Regions from separate parts of the Photorhabdus heterorhabditis genome, predicted to be linked through region 4. Evidence: predicted binding sites of a transcription regulator. Region 4 holds the regulator's gene; each other region holds the start of a gene.

Region 1 (5,159 bases), on a different contig from region 4:
CTATATCTCGATACCCTAGATATTTCGCAGGTCGATGCAGCCGATTTCCTCTTTGCGGAGCCGGGGCCGGATTTGGTGCCAACGGTTGGGCCGGTGGTGACGCCATCTTCCGATAAACCGACGGTGACTGTACCGGGCTCATTGACACCCATTGTCGCCCCCCTTGATGTTGATAAGCCTTTACCGCTTCCCTCTATCGACCTGAAGCCGATGAGTATTCCCCCGAGGAAGCCAGTGAGCATTCCCCTTATCAATGTGGAAGCGATGGAGAGCAAAATAGTTGCCGGCAACGGTGACAATAAGGTGAATGTGATGGGCCGTTTTGCCGATATCACGTTAGGTCATGGTAGCAACGTTATCGGGCATGGGGACAACGATTTGGCGTTTAATGGTGAGATGGGGAACTTGGTGTTTGGAAAGGACATCAGCCCTGAACGTCTGTGGTTCCAGCATGAAGGACAGGATCTGCAAATTTCGGTCATTGGCAGCAAGCAGGAGGTCACGCTGCATAATGGGTATGCCAGTCCTACCGAACGAGCCGGTAGCATCATGGCGGGTGATGGTTATCGGTTGATGGATAGTGATGTCGAACACCTTGTCCAGGCTATGGCTGCCTTCGCGCCCCCAGCGCCGGCGACGGCCATGCTCGGTGATGTCGAGCAACAGCGGCTGCAACCTGTGCTGGCAGCCAACTGGCACTGATCGGTAACAAGGCCCGTGATGGTTATCGCGGGTCTCATAACTAGGTGAATAGCGCCGTTTAAATGTAAGCGCCCTATATGAGGACTTCTGTCTTTCGATAGGAAAAATGTCTAACTTTTGGGGTGCACTTCATAATTTAAGTGGACACTATTTATTTCTTCGATTATTCACTGAATTAACAGACTAAGTCAGCGGTAGGATGCCGTAGGTTTAATATCATTACCGCTGAATTAAGGGCAATGTAAACCTTGCGGCATAAATACGTTTATTGCTGTGGTTCCAAACTTAACATAAGGATTTTTGAACGGCGCTGGTAGTTGTATAGTGCTTGCTTCTCAATCGGTAGCATTGAGATTTCTGCCGGCTCAAAACCCCGTTCCTGAAACCAATGGATACTGCGGGTAGTCAGGACGAAAAGTTTTTCTAGTCCAAATTGCTGGGCATGCTCTGAGATGCGATTTAATAGAGCTTCACCTCTTAAAGAACTTCGATATTTGGGATGAACGGCTAAGCAAGCCATTTCCCCGATTTTTTCATCAGGATAGGGGTAAAGTGCAGCACAGGCGATAGTCAGGTTGTCGCGTTCGATAATGGTGAATTTATCAATTTCTCTCTCAAGTTGTTCTCTTGAACGGCGAACCAAAATCCCTTGTTGTTCCAGTGGGCGGATAAGTTCGAGAATGCCACCAATATCATTAATATTAGCCCTGCGTATTTGTTCCGCACTCTCCATGACTATTTGGGTGCCAATACCATCACGGGAGAATAATTCCTGAACCAGAGCACCATCTGCCTGATAGCTTAATAAGTGGCTGCGGCGAACACCACCACGGCAAGCTTTCACTGCACTTCGTAAAAAACGGGTTGTACTTGAATAGTAGTCCCCCTGGAGTGTCAATTCTTCAATGTATTCTTGTGCTTGATTAAGAAAAATTTCAGATAGAATTTGTCCATCTTTGTCCTGCACACCTTGAGAAGAACAGAAGCCAATCAGTTTTTCAGCCCGTAGCTTGATAGCTAACTGAGTAGCAATTTCTTCTGATGGCAGATTAAAACTCTCTCCAGTGACAGAAACCGCAACAGGGCCAATCAGCACTATTACGCCATGGTCTAACTGAAGGTTGATTGCGTTTTCATCAATGCGACGAATTCTGCCGCTGTGGCAATAATCGATACCATCATCAACGCCTAGAGGTTGAGCTATAATAAAGTTACCGCTCACAACATTAATATTTGCTCCTTGTAATGGGGTATTATTCAGGCTCATGGAAAGACGTGCGGTGATATCCAGTTGCACTAAACCAGCAGACTGTTTGACGAATTCTAATGTTTTATTATCAGTAACACGGGTGTGTTTGTGATAAGCCGGTTCGTAATGGTGGTCTGCAATATTTTGTTCAATTTGCGGTCTGGCGCCATAAACAACAATCAGACGGATACCTAAACTATGCAGTAATCCGATATCGTTGATGATATTCGGGAAGTTTTCATGAGCAATCGCTTCTCCGCTAAGCATGATAATAAAAGTTTTGCCACGGTGTGCATTGATGTACGGAACCGAGTGGCGAAATCCCTCAACTAATTCGGTGCTTCGTTCTTTCATAACAGGCTCTCGATTGAATTTTTATTCGAAATTTATGTATTTTTATTCTTTTTGAAGAGGAATGGCAAGAGGCAATTAAGATAAAAGCATTGTGATATAGATGTGGACGTTAATAATTTGCAGCATATAAAATGCTTTTTGTTGATGACAGCATAATGTTGATTGGTTAGAGTTTTTCACTTGGCTGTTTCTCTTGGTGAATATTACCCTGAATATTTGTATTTTATGAATGGAATAAAATAGTAGATGAGTCATTCAGATCATAATCTGTCACGACGTCGCTTGTTGCAGGGAGCCGCAGCAATGTGGTTGCTTAGTGTCAGCCAAGTAGGTTACGCCGCGTCATCAAAAATTATTGCTGTACGTATTTGGCCTGCATCCAGTTATACCCGTGTAACGCTTGAGTCTAATATTTCACTCAAATATCGCCAGTTTATGCTGAAAAATCCAAACAGAATTGTTGTTGATCTTGAAGGTGTGCAGTTGAATCACGCCTTAAAAGGGATGGGAGAACAGATTCAGTCCCGTGATCCTTATCTTAAATTGGTTAGGGCAGGGCAATTTGATCCTAAAACTGTTCGTTTGGTGTTTGAGGTTAAACAACTGGTCAGCCCGCATATGTTTACGTTGAAACCAGTGGCGGAATTTAAACATCGTCTGGTATTGGATATTTATCCGGCAACGGGAGCGAATACCGATGATGATCCACTACTTGCTCTGCTTGAGGAGTACAATAGAGGTAATTTGGCTGAGGATTTACCGGCGAAAATACCAAAATCCGGCAAAGCAGGTAAGGACAGGCCGATTGTTATTATGCTTGATCCCGGGCATGGAGGGGAAGATCCCGGTGCTATTGGTAAATATAAAACCCGAGAAAAAGACGTTGTTCTACAAATTGCCCGTCGATTGAAAAGTATTATTCAGCGTGAGCCGAATATGAAAGTTTATATGACCCGTAATGAAGATGTGTTTATTCCGCTAAAAGTTCGGGTGGCAAAGGCACGTAAGATGAGGGCTGATTTGTTCGTTTCTATTCACGCTGATGCCTTTACTAACCGGGCGGCACGCGGCTCTTCGGTTTTTGCACTTTCTACTAAAGGTGCGACCAGTAATACTGCACGTTTTTTAGCCCAGACTCAAAACGAGGCTGACCAGATTGGTGGGGTAAGTAAAAGCGGCGATAAGTATCTGGATCATACCATGTTTGATTTGCTACAGACCGCGACAATCAACGACAGCCTTAAATTTGGCAGTGAAGTGCTCAGGCGCATGGGCAACGTGAATAAATTGCATAAAAACCGGGTAGATCAGGCAGGATTCGCGGTACTTAAAGCCCCGGATATCCCATCCATTCTGGTGGAGACTGCGTTTATTAGTAACCTGGAAGAGGAACGAAAACTGAAAACTGCGCGTTTCCAGCAACAGGTAGCAGAGTCAATTTTTGCGGGTATCAAAGCTTATTTCAAGAATGGCGGTGATTTGGTTCGGCGGTGAAATATCCGCCATTTAAACTGAGTGCGGATATGATGGGGATAAAAGCATAGATGAATTGTTTTTGGAATGTATATGCTGAAACGCACAAAGAATTGGTTGCGGGGGCCGGATTTGAACCGACGACCTTCGGGTTATGAGCCCGACGAGCTACCAAGCTGCTCCACCCCGCGTCCGTTTGAGTATTTTTAGTTGCGAAAAATTGGTTGCGGGAGCCGGATTTGAACCGACGACCTTCGGGTTATGAGCCCGACGAGCTACCAAGCTGCTCCATCCCGCGTCCGTTAGAACCTTTCTGGTATTTTCCTGCATCGATAATGCTTGCTGGAATAGGTTCTTATTCACAAATATCGAACTGTTATATCGAACTATTTCATTGTATTGGTTGCGGGGGCCGGATTTGAACCGACGACCTTCGGGTTATGAGCCCGACGAGCTACCAAGCTGCTCCACCCCGCGTCCGATGCGGGCACTATACTCAGGATGAGATCCGTTGCAAGTTTTTTTATTAATTATTGTTTGTTTCGTTACGTTTTTGATTAGTTACCCCACATATTGGCGTATTTTTGTTCGTTTGTGTCATTGTCCCGTGACGTTATTTTTTTATGGTAAGTTTCATTATTTTTGTTGGTTTGATATTGTTTGCCGCTGAGCAATGTTGGTAAGAGAGAGCAATAATGAGACTTTGGAGTAAGCATCTTCTGGGTGGGGTCATGATTTCACTGCTGGTTGGATGTCATTCTCATCCAACAGATCTGGGCCAACAATATAAAGATGGTCATATTACTGAGGATTTACGGCTCGTGAATCAACCTAATGCTCAGGGGAGGCCGGTTAATGCTAAAGACTTTTCAGAGCAGGTTGCGCTTATTAATCAGTCTGCACCTCGTCTGTATAAGAATAATAGCTCAACTTTTGATGCGGTCCAGAACTGGATGTTAGCAGGTGGTGAAACCAGTAAATTGAATCTGTTTAATCTACATGCTTATCAGATGGAAGGTGTGGATAATTACGGTAATGTCCAGTTCACGGGTTACTATACGCCGATATTACAAGCTCGCCGTGTTAAACAAGGTGAATTTAAATATCCTCTGTACCGTATGCCGCCTAAAGGCAGATACCATTTACCAAGTCGAGCTGAGATATATAATGGTGCCCTCAGCCCTAATTTGATTATTGGTTACAGTCGTTCGCTGATTGATAATTATCTTATGGAAGTACAGGGCAGTGGTTATGTTGATTTTGGTGATGGTGGGCCGCTGACCTTTTTGGGGTATGCAGGTAAGAATGGGCAGGTTTACCGCAGTATTGGCAAACTGCTGATTGAGCGCGGAGAAATTGCGCAGGAAGATATATCTATACT
Region 2 (5,159 bases), on a different contig from region 4:
TTCTCAAAGTGCTTATATCCACCCTGTGTTTCATGTTTTCCGCGAGGGTGTAGAAGTGAACGCCTTCCATATGCAAGAGAGTCTTATTGGCCGTTGGGACCTTGATGACTATGTAGATGCCGAAACCAATGTTGATCAGTACAGGAACGTCGCTTTCAATGCTTGCGCCTGTGCACTTGACATTGAAGAGCGCAGAAGCATGTTGCCAGTGCTTGATGAGTTTGTCGAGAAGTGCTATCCCCTTATGAGCGAGGAGGAGATTGCAGAAGCGCTGCGGATTCAACCAACCCTGGCATTGCTTGCCAAGCAGTCATGATTGTATTGTACTAGATGTGTACAACGAAATTTAACTAACACGGCAGGGACAGGATAGCGATTTTTATCTAAAAATTCATGTCCCTGCGCCAGATAGCGAAGGTTACCTTATGTTCACAAATTTTACGACACTTCAAGGTCTGTTAGGACTCATGCTGACTAGCTCAATACTAATCGCTGTTCCTGGCCCAAGTATCATGTTTATTGTGGGACAGGCGGTGTCAGTAGGACGGACCAACGCATTACGTGGTGTGATTGGAAATGCAATCGGAACCTATTGCGTTGCTGTGATCCTTGCCTTGGGAATTGGCTCTTTGCTCATACAATCCAGCACTGCTTTGATGGTCATTCGTTTGCTGGGTGCTATTGCCTTACTAGTCATCGGTGTTCAATATCTTTTTTTTTCAAGGCCGCTGCGAGTTGGCGAGAATGTTAGCTCCAAGAAAAATAAACAAACATTGGCGCTAGGAATAATCGTTGGTGCAACGAATCCGAAGGCATTGATTATGTTTGGTACGATAGTTCCAAGCTTTTTAACCGAAGGAATAGACAGCCCTATTTTATCCCTGCTCAGTTTTTCATTGATACCGATTGGCTTAGGCTTGGTGATAGATACAGCATGGGTCGCTGCCGCTCATGCGGTGAGCTCGCGCGCATCTTTTACTGAAAAAAGAATGAGGCTAGTGAACATACTAGGTGGAGGGATGATAATCATAATGGCTGTTTTCTTAGTCATGGGAGCTCTACTTTGAAAAATCAGCAGATATTAACGTTCAATTGAAATATAAATTCCTATAAAAAGGAAATAAGAATTAACCACGCTTTAAATTAATAAAGGGCAACTTACAGACTGGAAACCTGTAAGCTAGACCCTCTATTACTTCTTACCTCAATACCTTAATGAAGCCTATCTCCTCCTTGCTCCGGTAGATCGTCTTCATCATCTTCATCATCATCTTGTGCGTCAGGATCTTCAAAGTAAGTACCCCAACCATCATAATTGACACCGATTTTTTCGGCCAGATTCATCAGTTGTTCAACCTGGGTATCGATCAGTTCTGCACTTAACCCACATTCACTAATAACATCACAACACATAAGAATAGTGCCATCCTCAACCTCCAATTCTTCTGCATCAGTTACTTCATAACCTAGCTTAAAGGCTTCGACAGCAGCTTTTTCCAACAGATTAAAATCTTCTGCAGAAAAGTGGTGTTCAATGGCATAAAGCGCATCTGGGTCACTACCATCTTCCAATAATTCTTCAATAATAAGGCGCGTTTCTTCACGTTGTTCTTCTAAGTCTTTTTGATTTGCCATACCCAATATCCTCAATCAGTTGGCCGTCCCAACTTTCATTCTCCCACACCACAGTCAGCCTAACCACTGTTTACATCAAAGAAATCTAACACGGAGTTGAAATTGAATTTTTATAGATATAAATTGAATACAAATGCAAAAATAAATGCAGAGGTACTCAACAATGAATCCGTTCTATCAACGTAATTTACTAAGGTTACTTGATTTTTCTTCAGCAGAAATCCCCGCTTTTCTGAAGCTGGCAGCTGAATTAAAATCGACTAAAAAATCCGGCACAGAAAAAGCTCTGCTAACAGGTAAAAATATTGTGCTAATCTTCGAAAAGAATTCCACCCGCACGCGCTGTTCATTTGAAGTAGCTGCTTATGACCAAGGGGCAAATATCACTTATCTTGGCTCTAGTGGTAATCAAATTGGTCATAAAGAATCAATTAAAGATACCGCCCGTATACTTGGTCGCATATATGACGGTATTCAATATCGTGGCTATGCTCAGAAAGTAGTTGAAACGCTGGCAGAACACGCTGGCATCCCCGTATGGAATGGCCTGACGAATGAATTTCATCCTACCCAGTTACTGGCAGATCTACTCACTATCCAAGAGCATCAACCTGAGAAACCGCTGTCAGAAATCAAATTCGCCTATTTAGGTGATGCCCGTAATAATATGGGCAATAGCATGCTAGAAGCTGCAGCACTGACAGGTATGGATGTTCGACTGGTCGCTCCTGAAGAGTACTGGCCAGATGCAACACTAGTTGCTGAATGCCAAAAACTGGCTGAAAAAACCGGCGGTAAAATTACTCTAACTGAAAATATCGCGGAAGGTGTTAAAGATGCTGATTTTCTTTACACCGATGTCTGGGTTTCGATGGGAGAGCCAAAAGAAGTTTGGCAACAACGAATTAGCCTACTGAAACCTTATCAGGTCAATATGGATATGGTGAAAATGACAGGTAATCCGCAGGTAAAATTCCTGCACTGCTTGCCTGCATTCCATGATGAAGAAACGACGTTAGGTAAGCAACTGGCAGACAAATTTGATATGTATGGCGGACTGGAAGTCACCAATGAAGTTTTTGAATCAGAACACAGTATTGTATTTGATCAGGCAGAAAATCGCCTACATACCATTAAAGCGGTAATGGTAGCAACACTAGCAAAGGATTTAAAAATCTGATTACTTAAGGTATCTGTAGGATTATGTCTATAAAGACGTGATGCTGCCAATACCATTTTTCTTCCTGCGATACTTGCTGTAAGATTTTTCACGAGTATAATGCGCCGCAATTTGCCGGGAGAAATCATGAAAAACAGCGCTTATTTTCGTCAAGCTAAAGTGCGAGTGCAACTGCCTAAAGGCAGCCAGCAACCATTGTTTTTCCCGCCGCTAAACCGATCATTTAATGCCCCTCATTGAGGGGCTTTTTTTTGCCCGGCAATCAATTGATAATCGCTACACCCGGATGTCAGCATTAGAGGAGAGTGAAAAATGGCTAATCCGTTATATCGCAAACATATCATCTCAATAAATGATCTGAGCCGCGAAGATCTGGAATTGGTATTGCAGACTGCTGCCGCACTAAAAGCCAGACCACAGCCTGAATTACTGAAACACAAGGTTATCGCCAGTTGTTTCTTTGAAGCCTCTACTCGTACTCGCCTCTCTTTTGAAACAGCAATTCACCGTCTTGGTGCTTCAGTTGTTGGTTTTTCAGATAGTAGTAACACTTCCCTAGGCAAGAAAGGAGAAACACTGGCAGATACCATTTCCGTTATCAGCCAGTATGTTGACGCTATCGTGATGCGCCATCCACAAGAAGGTGCACCACGTTTGGCTTCTGAATTTTCCAGTAATACTCCAATCATCAATGCCGGTGATGGCGCTAATCAGCACCCGACTCAAACCTTACTGGACTTGTTCACTATTCAAGAAACCCAGAAACGGCTGGACAGTCTGAATATCGCCATGGTTGGTGACCTAAAATATGGCCGCACCGTCCATTCGCTGTCACAAGCGCTGGCAAAATTTAATGGCAACCATTTCTATTTTATCGCCCCAGAAGCACTGGCAATGCCAAACCATATTCTTCATATGCTGAATGAAAAAGGTTCTACTTATAGCTTGCATACTAATATTGAAGAAGTCTTGCCAGAGCTGGATATTCTTTACATGACTCGTGTACAAAAAGAACGCCTTGATCCATCCGAATATGCCAATGTAAAAGCACAATTTATTCTACGTGCCACTGATCTGACGGGAGCGAAAGAAAACCTTAAAGTTCTACATCCATTGCCACGTATTGATGAAATTACTGTCGATGTAGATAAAACTCCCCATGCTTATTATTTCCAACAAGCAGAAAATGGCATTTATGCTCGTCAGGCACTATTATCTTTAGTTTTAAATGAATGATTAAAAAAGAAAATACTTTTTAATCCGCGAACATAACTGGTTATTACTTTCTTTCTAACATGGAATGCGTGTCGATTCTTAACCATTACCTGGAGGGTGAATACAGACAAATTGTCACCAAAATGTATTCATAAAAACACTATGACCCAAGATCATAAATTACAAGTCGAAGCCATTAAATGTGGTACAGTGATTGACCATATCCCAGCTCAGGTAGGCTTCAAATTACTTTCTCTGTTTAAACTGACTGAAACTGATCAACGTATCACCATCGGCCTGAACCTGCCTTCCAATCAATTAGGTAAAAAAGATCTCATCAAAATCGAAAATACATTCCTTACAGAGCAACAAGCTAACCAGCTGGCTATGTATGCACCGAACGCAACGGTGAACTGTATTGAAAACTATGAAGTCGTCAAGAAACTGCCAATTAACTTGCCTGAACGCATTGATTGCGTGCTAGTCTGCCCGAATAGCAACTGTATTAGCCACAATGAGCCTGTAGAAAGTAGTTTTCGGGTCAAAGTCACATCCGAAGACGTGGTGCTAACCTGCAAATACTGTGAGAAAGAGTTCGACCGCAACGTGGTAATACTCAACGATTAAACGATCTATGCCAGTTGCTGAGGCAGATACGGGAACTATAATAGTACCTTTGGTAAAACATTTATTCAGTTATCACATTAACAGGAGAACCTATGTCATACGAGATTAATACCAATAAAGCCCCTGCTGCAATTGGTCCATATGTTCAGGGTGTTGATCTAGGCAGCATGATAATCACTTCCGGGCAGATCCCGGTAAATCCAGAAACAGGTGATGTAGCAGAAGATATTGCTGCTCAAGCTCGTCAATCACTGGAAAACGTTAAAGCTATCGTTGAGAAAGCAGGTTTGACTGTAGGTGACATTGTTAAAACAACCGTTTTCGTTAAGGACTTAAATGACTTCGGCACTGTTAACTCTACCTATGAAGCATTCTTCAAAGAACATAATGCCTCTTTTCCAGCACGTTCCTGTGTTGAAGTAGCCCGTCTACCAAAAGACGTTAAAATCGAAATTGAAGCTATCGCGATTCGTAGATAATCTCCCAGTTCCACTGTTGTAAA
Region 3 (5,159 bases), on a different contig from region 4:
TGAATAATTTCGCTAATGCAACCGGGTTGCTGGCAGCTTCACCGTGTGGGGAGATGCTGTGATACTGTTCTGCGACGTTTGTCAGGTTAAGAAATTGGTTGAAGGCGCGGGCAACTGGCAACAGTTCATCATTAGATAGGTTTTGCAATGTAGATAATAGTTGCTGGCGGTGTTCTTCATTGCCGGCGCGGGATGATTTGGATAATTTGCGGATAGTCTCGACTTTGTCGAGAATATCTTCCCCTAACGCTTCTTTGATCGTGTCTCCGAGCAGCTTACCTAGCATGCTGACATTACTGCGCATTGCGGAATATTGTTGGTTCATATGAATCTTGGCCTTTATTGCTGGCAGAATGTTGATTCTGTTCCTGTAGAAAAATTTTGGTAAAGTGGCGGAAAATTGTTTTTGTAACGCCACAGTTTTGCACTTACCCTAAGCATGATATTCATATCAGAAAATAATCAGTTTGGGAGAAATTTCTAAAATTTAATGACCGGTTATGTTCTATAAGTATTACTTATGTGCCAGAAAGCTTAGGAAACGTGCTTTTGTTGCTTGCTATAATGTTTGAGTCCTCCTGATTTTTAGGGGGACTCGTTGAAACAACTAATTATTGTTCAGGCAAAAATGATCGACTAATTGAGAAATTATCTTTCTGGTAGGTTCAATGAATGATATATCAATAAACTCGTCTGGCTGGTGTGCCTGTTCAATAGAACCTGGGCCAAGGACTAAAGTTGGACATAATTCCTGAATGAATGGCGCTTCGGTACAATAGTTCACTGTTTCAGCTCTACGGCCTAGCAGTTTTTCTATTACATCAACCATCTTGTGGTCTGTTGGGCATTCATAACCAGGAATGGGGGGATGTAATTCATTGATAGTCAGACGACCAGGCCACCGTTGTTTCACTGGTTCCAAGGCTTCATTTAACAGCCCATTCAAATCTTGTAACGTCAGCCCTGGCAACGGGCGAATATCCATATGCAATTCACAATGTGCACAAATACGGTTCACCGCGTCACCGCCATGAATATAGCCGAAGTTCATTGTCGGGTATGGAATGGCAAACGCTGGATTGTTGTAACGCTCTTTGAGCATATTGCGTAACTCAATTAGATGACCAATAGATTCATGCATCAAATCAATGGCGTTTATCCCACGGGCTGGATCACTAGAGTGTCCTGATTGGCCGATAATGCGGATAGCGTTCGATAAATGTCCTTTGTGTGCACAGATAGGTTGCAATGAAGTCGGTTCACCGATGATAGCGAAATCTGGTCGGATAGTTGCACTGGCTGCAAAATAACGAGCACCAGCCATTGTTGTTTCTTCATCTGCGGTAGCCAGAATGTACAGTGGACGGGTCATCTTACTGACATCAATATCCCGCAAAACATCAATGATAAAAGCGAAAAAGCCTTTCATATCTGCCGTACCCAACCCGTACAGTTTGTTATCGCGTTCTGTTAGGGTGAAAGGATCTTTAGTCCAAAGTCCTTCGTCAAAAGGTACGGTATCAGTGTGTCCACACAGCAGCAACCCACCTGGGCCACTTCCCAGAGTCGCCAGTAAATTATATTTTCCGTAGATTTCGGGTACGGGCTGTATCTCAATCTCGAAACCAATTTCCTTTAACCAGCTTGCCAAGAGGTTGATTAAAGGCTCGTTACTTTGGTCAATGCTGGCATCGTTAGCACTGATAGATGGAGTTGCGATTATCTGCCGAAATATCTCAATAAATGAAGGTAATTTAATGTTCACTGTTGACAGCCTTTATTCATGATAGTATCAATATTCATGCATTTTTTTTGAATAAAAATACATTTATCCCGTTTAAATACTGAGCACAAGGTAAAGATATCTTATGTTGAATACGCTGGTTGTTGGTGCAAGTGGTTATACCGGAGCAGAACTGGCAGCATATCTGCATCGTCACCCGCATACAAATCTGATTGGACTGATGGTTTCTGCCCAAAGTGTTGATGCTGATAAATGCTTCTCAGATTTACATCCACAGTATAAAGGCATCATTGATCTGCCATTGCAACCACTTACTGACGTCACTGATGCTGCTAAAGGCGTTGATGTGGTGTTCCTTGCCACCGCCCATGAGGTCAGTCATGACATTGTGCCAGCGTTTCTGGCAGCTGGTTGCATAGTGTTCGATCTTTCTGGTGCCTATCGCGTACAAAATACTCAGATTTATCAACAATACTATGGATTCAAACATAAATATATTCAATGGTTAGAACAAGCTGCATATGGACTTGCTGAATGGCAGGATGAAAAAGTCAAACAGGCCCAGTTGATTGCCGTTCCGGGGTGTTATCCAACAGTTTCTCAACTCTCCCTGAAGCCACTACTGGAAAATGGCTTGTTAGATACTAACCACTGGCCGGTGATTAATGCCATCAGTGGCGTGAGTGGGGCAGGGCGGAAAGCTACCATGACTAACAGTTTTTGTGAGGTCAGCTTGCAACCTTATGGGATATTTACTCATCGTCATCAACCAGAGATTGAGGAACATCTGGGTACCAGAGTAATTTTCACTCCACATCTTGGGAATTTCGTGCGGGGTATTCTTGCCACAATTACCTGTAAATTGAAGCCAGGTGTTACTTCAGGGCAGATTAATGAGGCTTATCAGCAGGCATATAAAGATAAGCCATTAGTGCGGCTCTACAGCAAAGGGGTACCGGCGCTGAAATCGGTGGTTGGATTGCCATTCTGTGATATCGGTTTTGTTGTACAGGGTGATCACCTGGTTATTGTGGGTACTGAGGATAATCTCTTGAAAGGTGCATCAGCTCAGGCGATTCAGTGTATGAATATACGTTTTGGGTTTGAAGAAACTCAGGCATTACTTTAATTATTGGCGTGAGGGAGTAGAGCAGATGGAACCTTTAGTCATAAAGTTAGGTGGCGTGTTACTGGATAATGAAGAAGCACTAGAACGTGTATTTACTGCATTACAGGAGTATCGGAAAACACACAAACGTCAGTTGGTTATTGTTCATGGTGGTGGTTATCTGGTAGATGAAATGATGCAGAAGTTGCAACTGCCCGTGGTGAAAGAGCTAGGATTGCGGGTGACACCATCTGATCAAATTGGGATTATCACTGGAGCACTGGCAGGTACAGCCAATAAAACTCTGCTGTCGTGGGCGACTAAATATCAGTTGGCATCAGTTGGATTATATTTAGGCGATGGTAATGTAGTCACAGTTTCCCAACTGAGTGAAGAGCTAGGGCATGTAGGAAAAGCGATGCCAGGTGATGCTAACTTGCTGAAAATTTTGCTGGATGCTGGCTATATGCCGATTATCAGTTCGATTGGTGTGACTGATAAAGGGGAACTGATGAATGTGAATGCGGATCAAGCAGCGACGGCGATAGCTCAAACGTTGTCTGCTGATCTGGTACTGCTGTCTGATGTTAGTGGGATTCTGGATGGTAAAGGGCAGAAGATATCTGACATGAATGCTCAAAAAGCAGAGCAACTTATTATACAAGGCATCATTACTAACGGCATGATTGTGAAGGTGAATGCAGCTCTAGATGCAGCTAGGACATTAGGTCGCCCAGTAGATATCGCCAGTTGGCGTCATGCGGACCAACTGACTGCTTTATTTAACGGTATTCCCGTCGGTACTCGTATTCTGGCTTAAATCAGTTTGATTAATTTTCGGCAAGGTTTTGCTGATGAACAACAACGGAATTTCAAAGGGTAACTTCATGCATACTAAAGACATTAAGAAAATAGTTCTCGCATATTCTGGTGGTTTGGATACTTCTGCCATTATTCCTTGGTTGAAAGAACATTATGACAACTGTGAAGTTGTCGCTTTTGTCGCAGATGTAGGCCAAAGCCGTGAAGACTTGGAGGGGGTGGAGCAGAAAGCTCTGCGCTCTGGTGCATCGGCCTGTCACGTTGTCGATCTACGTGAAGCGTTCATCAAAGATTATGTTTATCCGGTACTGAAAACTGGTGCGTTGTATGAAGGTAGCTATTTACTGGGAACTTCAATGGCGCGGCCAATTATTGCTAAAGCACAGGTTGAACTAGCGCTGCAAGTGGGAGCAGATGCACTGGCTCATGGTGCAACAGGTAAGGGCAACGATCAAGTTCGATTTGAAAGTACTTATACTGCATTAGCTCCCCAGTTGAAAGTGGTAGCACCTTGGAGAGAGTGGGATTTACGTTCTCGTGAAGCATTGTTGGATTATTTGAAAGAGCGGGATATTCCGACTACAGCAACATTAGAGAAGATCTACAGTCGTGATGAGAATGCATGGCATATTTCTACAGAAGGTGGAGTATTGGAAAGTACCTGGAATGCATCTAATAAAGATTGCTGGGTATGGACGGTAGAGCCAGAAGAAGCACCAAATGAAGCTGAGCTGGTAAACGTCACTATTGAGAAAGGCGAAGTGGTTGGGGTTAATGGTAAGGAACTGTCTCCATATCAATGCCTTGAGGAGTTGAATATTTTAGGTGCAAAACATGGTATCGGTCGGATCGATATCGTGGAAAATCGCTTGGTAGGTATGAAATCCCGTGGCTGTTATGAAACTCCAGGAGGAACTATCATGATGGCTGCGTTGCGTGGTGTCGAACAATTGGTTTTGGACCGTGATAGTTTTAAATGGCGTCAACAACTTGGATTGGAAATGTCTTATGTCGTTTATGACGGACGTTGGTTTGCACCGTTGCGTCAGTCTATTCAAGCAGCTGCTGAAGTTTTGGCAACAGATGTTAGCGGTGAAGTGGTACTGAAACTCTATAAAGGTCAGGTGACAGCTATCCAGAAGAAATCAGCAAACAGCCTTTATTCTGAAGAATTTGCAACGTTTGGTGAAGATGAAGTCTATGATCACAGCCATGCAGAAGGGTTTATTCGTCTGTATTCTCTCCCTTCACGTATTAGGGCATTAAATAGTAAGAAGTAAGTTCATCGTCCATGGTAACGGGAATAATGGCCAGATTGTGAATCCATCCTTGGGTTGACTCTTCTGGCCTATTATTTCCACTTTGTGAATGAAATTGCGGTTTATAAAAAGGCAATAATCACTCAGACATCAGATAATCAGGAACGAAAATATGGCACTTTGGGGTGGACGTTTCAGTCAGGAAGCAGATCAACAGTTCAAACAG
Region 4 (5,159 bases):
TAAAATTTTCACCTAATTCTATATCTTTTCTCAATACATCCAACATATCTTCCAATGCTTTCTGTTCAAAATCGCTCAGCTTACCGATGTCCAAATGCTCTTCTACACCATTTTTGCCCAAGCGAACCGGCTGAGCGAAGAAACGGGCATACTTGCCATCACCTTCAACGTAGGCACATTCCACAACATTACTTTCGCCTTGTAAGCCACGGACCAAAGAGAGGCCCAGACGAGCAGCAGCTTGTCCCATAGACAAAGTTGCAGATCCGCCACCTGCTTTAGCTTCAACAACTTCAGTACCTGCATTCTGAATACGCTTAGTCAGAGCGACCAACTCTTCATCAGTAAAATTCATACCAGGGATCTGAGACAACAGAGGAAGGATCGTCACACCAGAATGACCACCGATTACCGGCACTTCAATCTCCTGTGGCTTCTTACCTTTCAATTCAGCAACAAAAGTATTGGAGCGGATAACATCCAAGGTTGTTATACCAAACAGACGGTTTTTATCATATACACCTGCTTTTTTCAGCACTTCAGCCGCAATAGCTACAGTTGTGTTAACTGGATTAGTAATGATACCAACCAATGCCTTCGGACAAGTTTTAGCCACTTGCTCTACCAGGTTACGAACGATACCCGCGTTAACATTAAACAGATCTGAACGATCCATACCTGGTTTACGAGCAACACCTGCAGAAATCAACACAACATCCGCTCCTTCCAACGCTGGAGTAGCATCTTCACCTGCAAAACCTTCAATTTTTACTTCCGTTGGAATGTGGCTCAGATCAACAGCCACCCCAGGGGTAACTGGAGCGATATCATATAAAGAGAGTTCTGAACCTGAAGGAAGCTGGGTTTTTAACAGAAGAGCAAGAGCCTGACCAATACCACCGGCTGCACCGAGAACTGCAACTTTCATCCTGATACTCCTTAAATCGTTTATACTTTAAAATGCTGTGAATTCATCTGGTTACAAACCATAGATTACTACGTTTTGAAAAACAATCTATTAACAGCCAAATTGTGGACTTACGCTCTAATCATGGGACGTCAAAGTCGCGGTATTCTAGGCAAAATGCTTATCTGTTAATGAGATAACGGACACTATTTTAAGAATTGCCCTTTGATTTTATGAAAAAATCGGTTAAATACCTTACATCCAACAACAATACCAAACAACATCATTTGATTAACAATACATTCACCAGATAACCAACTGTAGAAAACAAATTCATCATATTCATATTTTGTGAATTTCTATTTATCATAAGACTAATTTATTCTTCATAACTTAAGTCTAACAATCATTTTGATTGCATAAAAATTCACTAATATGCATAATGCAACTTTCATAATTGATTGAATATGGTGGAATATGCGTACTCCCTCTAAGCAGGAAGATTTAATAAAAGCTTTCAAAGCGTTATTGAAAGAGGAAAAATTTAGCTCTCAGGGCGAAATCGTCACCGCTCTACTGGAAGAAGGTTTTGAGAACATTAACCAATCCAAAGTCTCCAGAATGCTCACTAAATTTGGCGCTGTTCGCACCCGCAATGCTAAAATGGAGATGGTTTACTGCCTGCCTGCCGAGCTTGGTGTTCCTACTGCTACTAGCCCAATAAAAAATCTAGTATTAGACGTTGATCACAACCATTCCATAGTTGTCATTCGCACAAGCCCTGGTGCTGCTCAGCTTATTGCTCGTCAGCTGGATTCTCTTGGCAAGGCAGAAGGTATACTCGGCAGTATTGCAGGTGATGACACCATTTTCATTACACCTGCCAGAGATTTCACCGCAGAACAACTGCGAGGAACCATCCTCAGATTTTTCGAACAAGAGCTTTAAATGAACGCGCCAACATGGCGCGATTCATTTTCCTGCTGCCATTTTCAGGATTGATAAGCTTTTTGACTCAACTTAGAGAGTAATTTTTCATGAATATCACCAAACCCGCCATTGCTCATAACCAAAATATGATCCCCCTGCTGCGCCTTATCAACAATCATATGTACCAGTGAATCGATATCAGCACTCCAATACGCAGGCTGAACACAATGATCTGCAATTTCTGATACATGCCATTTAATATTCGCTGGCTGGAATAAGAACACTTCATCAGCACGTCCCAACGCTGGTGCGATCTCATTCTTACTTATCCCCATTTTCATCGTATTTGAACGCGGTTCCAGTACGGTAATAATACGGGCAGTTCCTCCAACCTTACTACGCAGGGCCTCGAGTGTTGCCAGAATTGCTGTCGGGTGATGGGCAAAATCGTCATAAACCGTAACGCCGTTTTCCTGACCACGTAGTTCAAGACGACGACGGGCATTAATAAAATCGCTCAAAGCACGACAAGCATCAATTGGTTGGACACCAACATGGTGTGCAGCTGCAATCGCAATCAGCCCATTACGCATATTATGTTCGCCAACTAACGACCAATTCACCTCTCCGACAACTTCACCACAATAAAACACCTGATAATCGCTGCTGTCTGTACTTACCTTTTTTGCCTGCCAGTTACCGGTTTCACCCATCTGTTCCAATTCGCTCCAGCACCCCATAGACAAAACCTGCTTCAGGTTAATATCGTTATCTGGGACAAAGATCTTGCCACTACCGGGAACGATCCTAACAAGATGATGGAACTGTTTTTGAATAGCAGCCAGATCTCCGAAAATATCTCCGTGATCGAATTCCAGGTTATTCATGATCAGAGTGCGTGGGCTGTAATGAACAAACTTAGATCGTTTATCGAAAAAAGCACTGTCATATTCATCGGCTTCTATGACGAAAAACGGGCTTTCCCCGATCTGAGCTGATGTTTCAAAATTACCCGGGACACCGCCGATCAAAAAACCCGGTTTATAGCCACAAGCTTCCAAAATCCAAGCTAACATACCCGCAGTTGTTGTCTTGCCATGAGTACCTGCAACTGCCAGAACCCAACGCTCTGGCAAAACATAGTCATGTAGCCATTGTGGGCCAGAAGTATAAGGAAGACCACGTTCCAACACAGCTTCTACACAAGGATTACCGCGGCTCATAACATTACCGATGATGACCATATCTGGCGCAGGCTCCAACTGTGCCGGGTCATATCCCTGAATCAGACTAATCCCATATTTTTCCAGTAAGGTACTCATTGGTGGATAAACATTGGCATCTGAACCCGTCACTTCATGGCCAAGAGAACGTGCCAGAATTGCCAGTCCACCCATAAAAGTGCCGCAGATACCAAGAATATGAATACGCATTGATTTCCCATTCCATAGCATGAAGTTAATCACTATTCTAACCATCAAAAGCAAGATAAGAAATGGAAGAGCCTATGAATCATCCCTTTCTTTGGCTAAACTGCCCGCGCAAGAGTGCAATGGACACTCAGAAACCACTATCAAATCACATTCAGGACTTTCGTCATGAAAACATTAGGCGAATTCATCGTCGAAAAGCAGCACGATTTTTCTCATGCCACAGGTGAACTCACTGCATTGCTTTCCGCTATTAAGCTCGGAGCAAAGATTATTCACCGTGATATCAATAAAGCCGGTTTAGTGGATATCTTAGGAACCAGCGGCGTATCCAACGTCCAGGGTGAAGTGCAGATGAAGCTGGACCTGTATGCTAACGAAAAACTCAAAGCAGCACTAAAAGCACGCGGTGAAGTTGCCGGTATCGCTTCAGAGGAAGAAGACGATATCGTTATTTTTGAAGGCGACCGCGCTGAAAATGCAAAATATGTTGTTTTGATGGACCCACTAGATGGTTCTTCCAATATTGATGTAAACGTTTCCGTTGGTACTATCTTCTCTATCTATCGCCGTATTACACCTATCGGCAAACCTGTTACTGAAGAAGATTTCCTGCAACCGGGTAACCGCCAAGTCGCAGCCGGATATGTTGTTTATGGCTCTTCAACTATGCTGGTCTATACAACTGGTTGCGGTGTGCATGCCTTTACTTACGATCCATCTCTTGGAGTATTTTGCTTGTCCCATGAAAAAGTACAGTTTCCGCCAAGAGGCAATATGTACTCCATCAACGAAGGGAACTACATCAAATTCCCTATGGGGGTAAAGAAATACATCAAGTATTGCCAAGAACAGGATGAAGCGACTCAGCGTCCTTATACCACTCGTTATATCGGCTCATTGGTTGCTGATTTCCACCGCAATTTACTGAAAGGCGGCATCTACATCTATCCAAGTACCGCCAGCCACCCATCAGGAAAATTGCGCCTGCTGTATGAATGTAACCCAATGGCATTTCTGGCTGAACAAGCCGGAGGCAAAGCTAGTGATGGTGCCAACCGCATTCTGGATATTGTCCCATCCAAACTGCATCAGCGCGTACCTTTCTTTGTTGGCAGTAAATCCATGGTAGAGAAAGCCGAAAGTTTTATGGCTGAATTTCCAGATGAATAATTTCATCTGGAAATGAAGAATTAAGAGGCGGAATTCCGCCTCTTAATTCTATGCCAGTATCTTGAAAAAGAATTTCTACTTACAAACCCCAAACGAGAGTTTTTCTTCGGTAACTCTTCTCGCGAGAATTAGAAAACAGCTAACTTCTTGGAGCGTGCAAAAACATCTTGCCAAGAGAGAATTAGTAAATATTTTGTCAGAATGGCATGAACCAATACACCCGATACAAATAATTCGAACCAAAAGAAATCCAATACCTAGACGTATCTCAATGTTTTCAAATTTTCTTATAGAATATTTCCAATGTAGAATAAGTGATTTTATATAAAATAAATTTCAACGAGTGATAATAATTTAATTGGAAATTTTTACCGAACAAGCAATAATATCATTTTGGAGATTATTACTGCCATAACATATCCATTATTTGGTAATGTAATGTGCTGTTCACTTTACTGGAATTAGTAATTCCATTATTAGTAAAATCGAATTCGTGATAATCAGATTGCTACCAAAAACTTGATAATATCCTTCCACAAAGCAGTTATTCCCCCAGGCTGTAACTCCTACCTTTTCTACACAAATTCCCTATCGAAAGATAGGGAATCAGATTGCTGACAAAGCATTAACTAAAAAACAGCACCTTGTCAGCAATCTACAACGGGATTCCCTCACCTTTCTTATTTTGGAGATTTTTACAGATTAAGGCCATAGAGATA

The links. Region 4 encodes ArgR, which controls arginine synthesis, uptake and breakdown. Its sites were predicted from a motif close to ANTGAATAAAAATACANT; they were not measured.
Region 1: the regulator ArgR is predicted to act here: its motif matches at 2,318-2,335, upstream of argA (amino-acid N-acetyltransferase).
Region 2: the regulator ArgR is predicted to act here: its motif matches at 1,758-1,775, upstream of argF (ornithine carbamoyltransferase).
Region 3: the regulator ArgR is predicted to act here: its motif matches at 1,812-1,829, upstream of argC (N-acetyl-gamma-glutamyl-phosphate reductase).

What each region holds. Positions count from the first base shown of each region.
Region 1 is NZ_LJCS01000088.1:64-5,222, forward strand. It holds partial or broken gene AM629_RS19360 (S8 family serine peptidase) at 1-702, shown strand, start outside; gene argA (amino-acid N-acetyltransferase) at 968-2,305, opposite strand; gene amiC (N-acetylmuramoyl-L-alanine amidase AmiC) at 2,552-3,799, shown strand; tRNA gene AM629_RS19375 (tRNA-Met) at 3,893-3,969, opposite strand; tRNA gene AM629_RS19380 (tRNA-Met) at 4,000-4,076, opposite strand; tRNA gene AM629_RS19385 (tRNA-Met) at 4,179-4,255, opposite strand; gene mltA (murein transglycosylase A) at 4,474-5,159, shown strand, end outside.
Region 2 is NZ_LJCS01000026.1:16,538-21,696, reverse strand. It holds gene AM629_RS10765 (NAD(P)-binding domain-containing protein) at 1-316, shown strand, start outside; gene AM629_RS10760 (LysE family translocator) at 426-1,067, shown strand; gene rraB (ribonuclease E inhibitor RraB) at 1,213-1,635, opposite strand; gene argF (ornithine carbamoyltransferase) at 1,799-2,815, shown strand; gene pyrB (aspartate carbamoyltransferase) at 3,128-4,051, shown strand; gene pyrI (aspartate carbamoyltransferase regulatory subunit) at 4,193-4,657, shown strand; gene ridA (2-iminobutanoate/2-iminopropanoate deaminase) at 4,750-5,136, shown strand.
Region 3 is NZ_LJCS01000014.1:63,722-68,880, forward strand. It holds gene ppc (phosphoenolpyruvate carboxylase) at 1-325, opposite strand, end outside; gene argE (acetylornithine deacetylase) at 608-1,765, opposite strand; gene argC (N-acetyl-gamma-glutamyl-phosphate reductase) at 1,869-2,873, shown strand; gene argB (acetylglutamate kinase) at 2,899-3,672, shown strand; gene AM629_RS07590 (argininosuccinate synthase) at 3,740-4,954, shown strand; gene argH (argininosuccinate lyase) at 5,106-5,159, shown strand, end outside.
Region 4 is NZ_LJCS01000021.1:28-5,186, forward strand. It holds gene mdh (malate dehydrogenase) at 1-928, opposite strand, end outside; gene argR (transcriptional regulator ArgR) at 1,385-1,855, shown strand; gene mpl (UDP-N-acetylmuramate:L-alanyl-gamma-D-glutamyl-meso-diaminopimelate ligase) at 1,900-3,270, opposite strand; gene fbp (class 1 fructose-bisphosphatase) at 3,436-4,440, shown strand.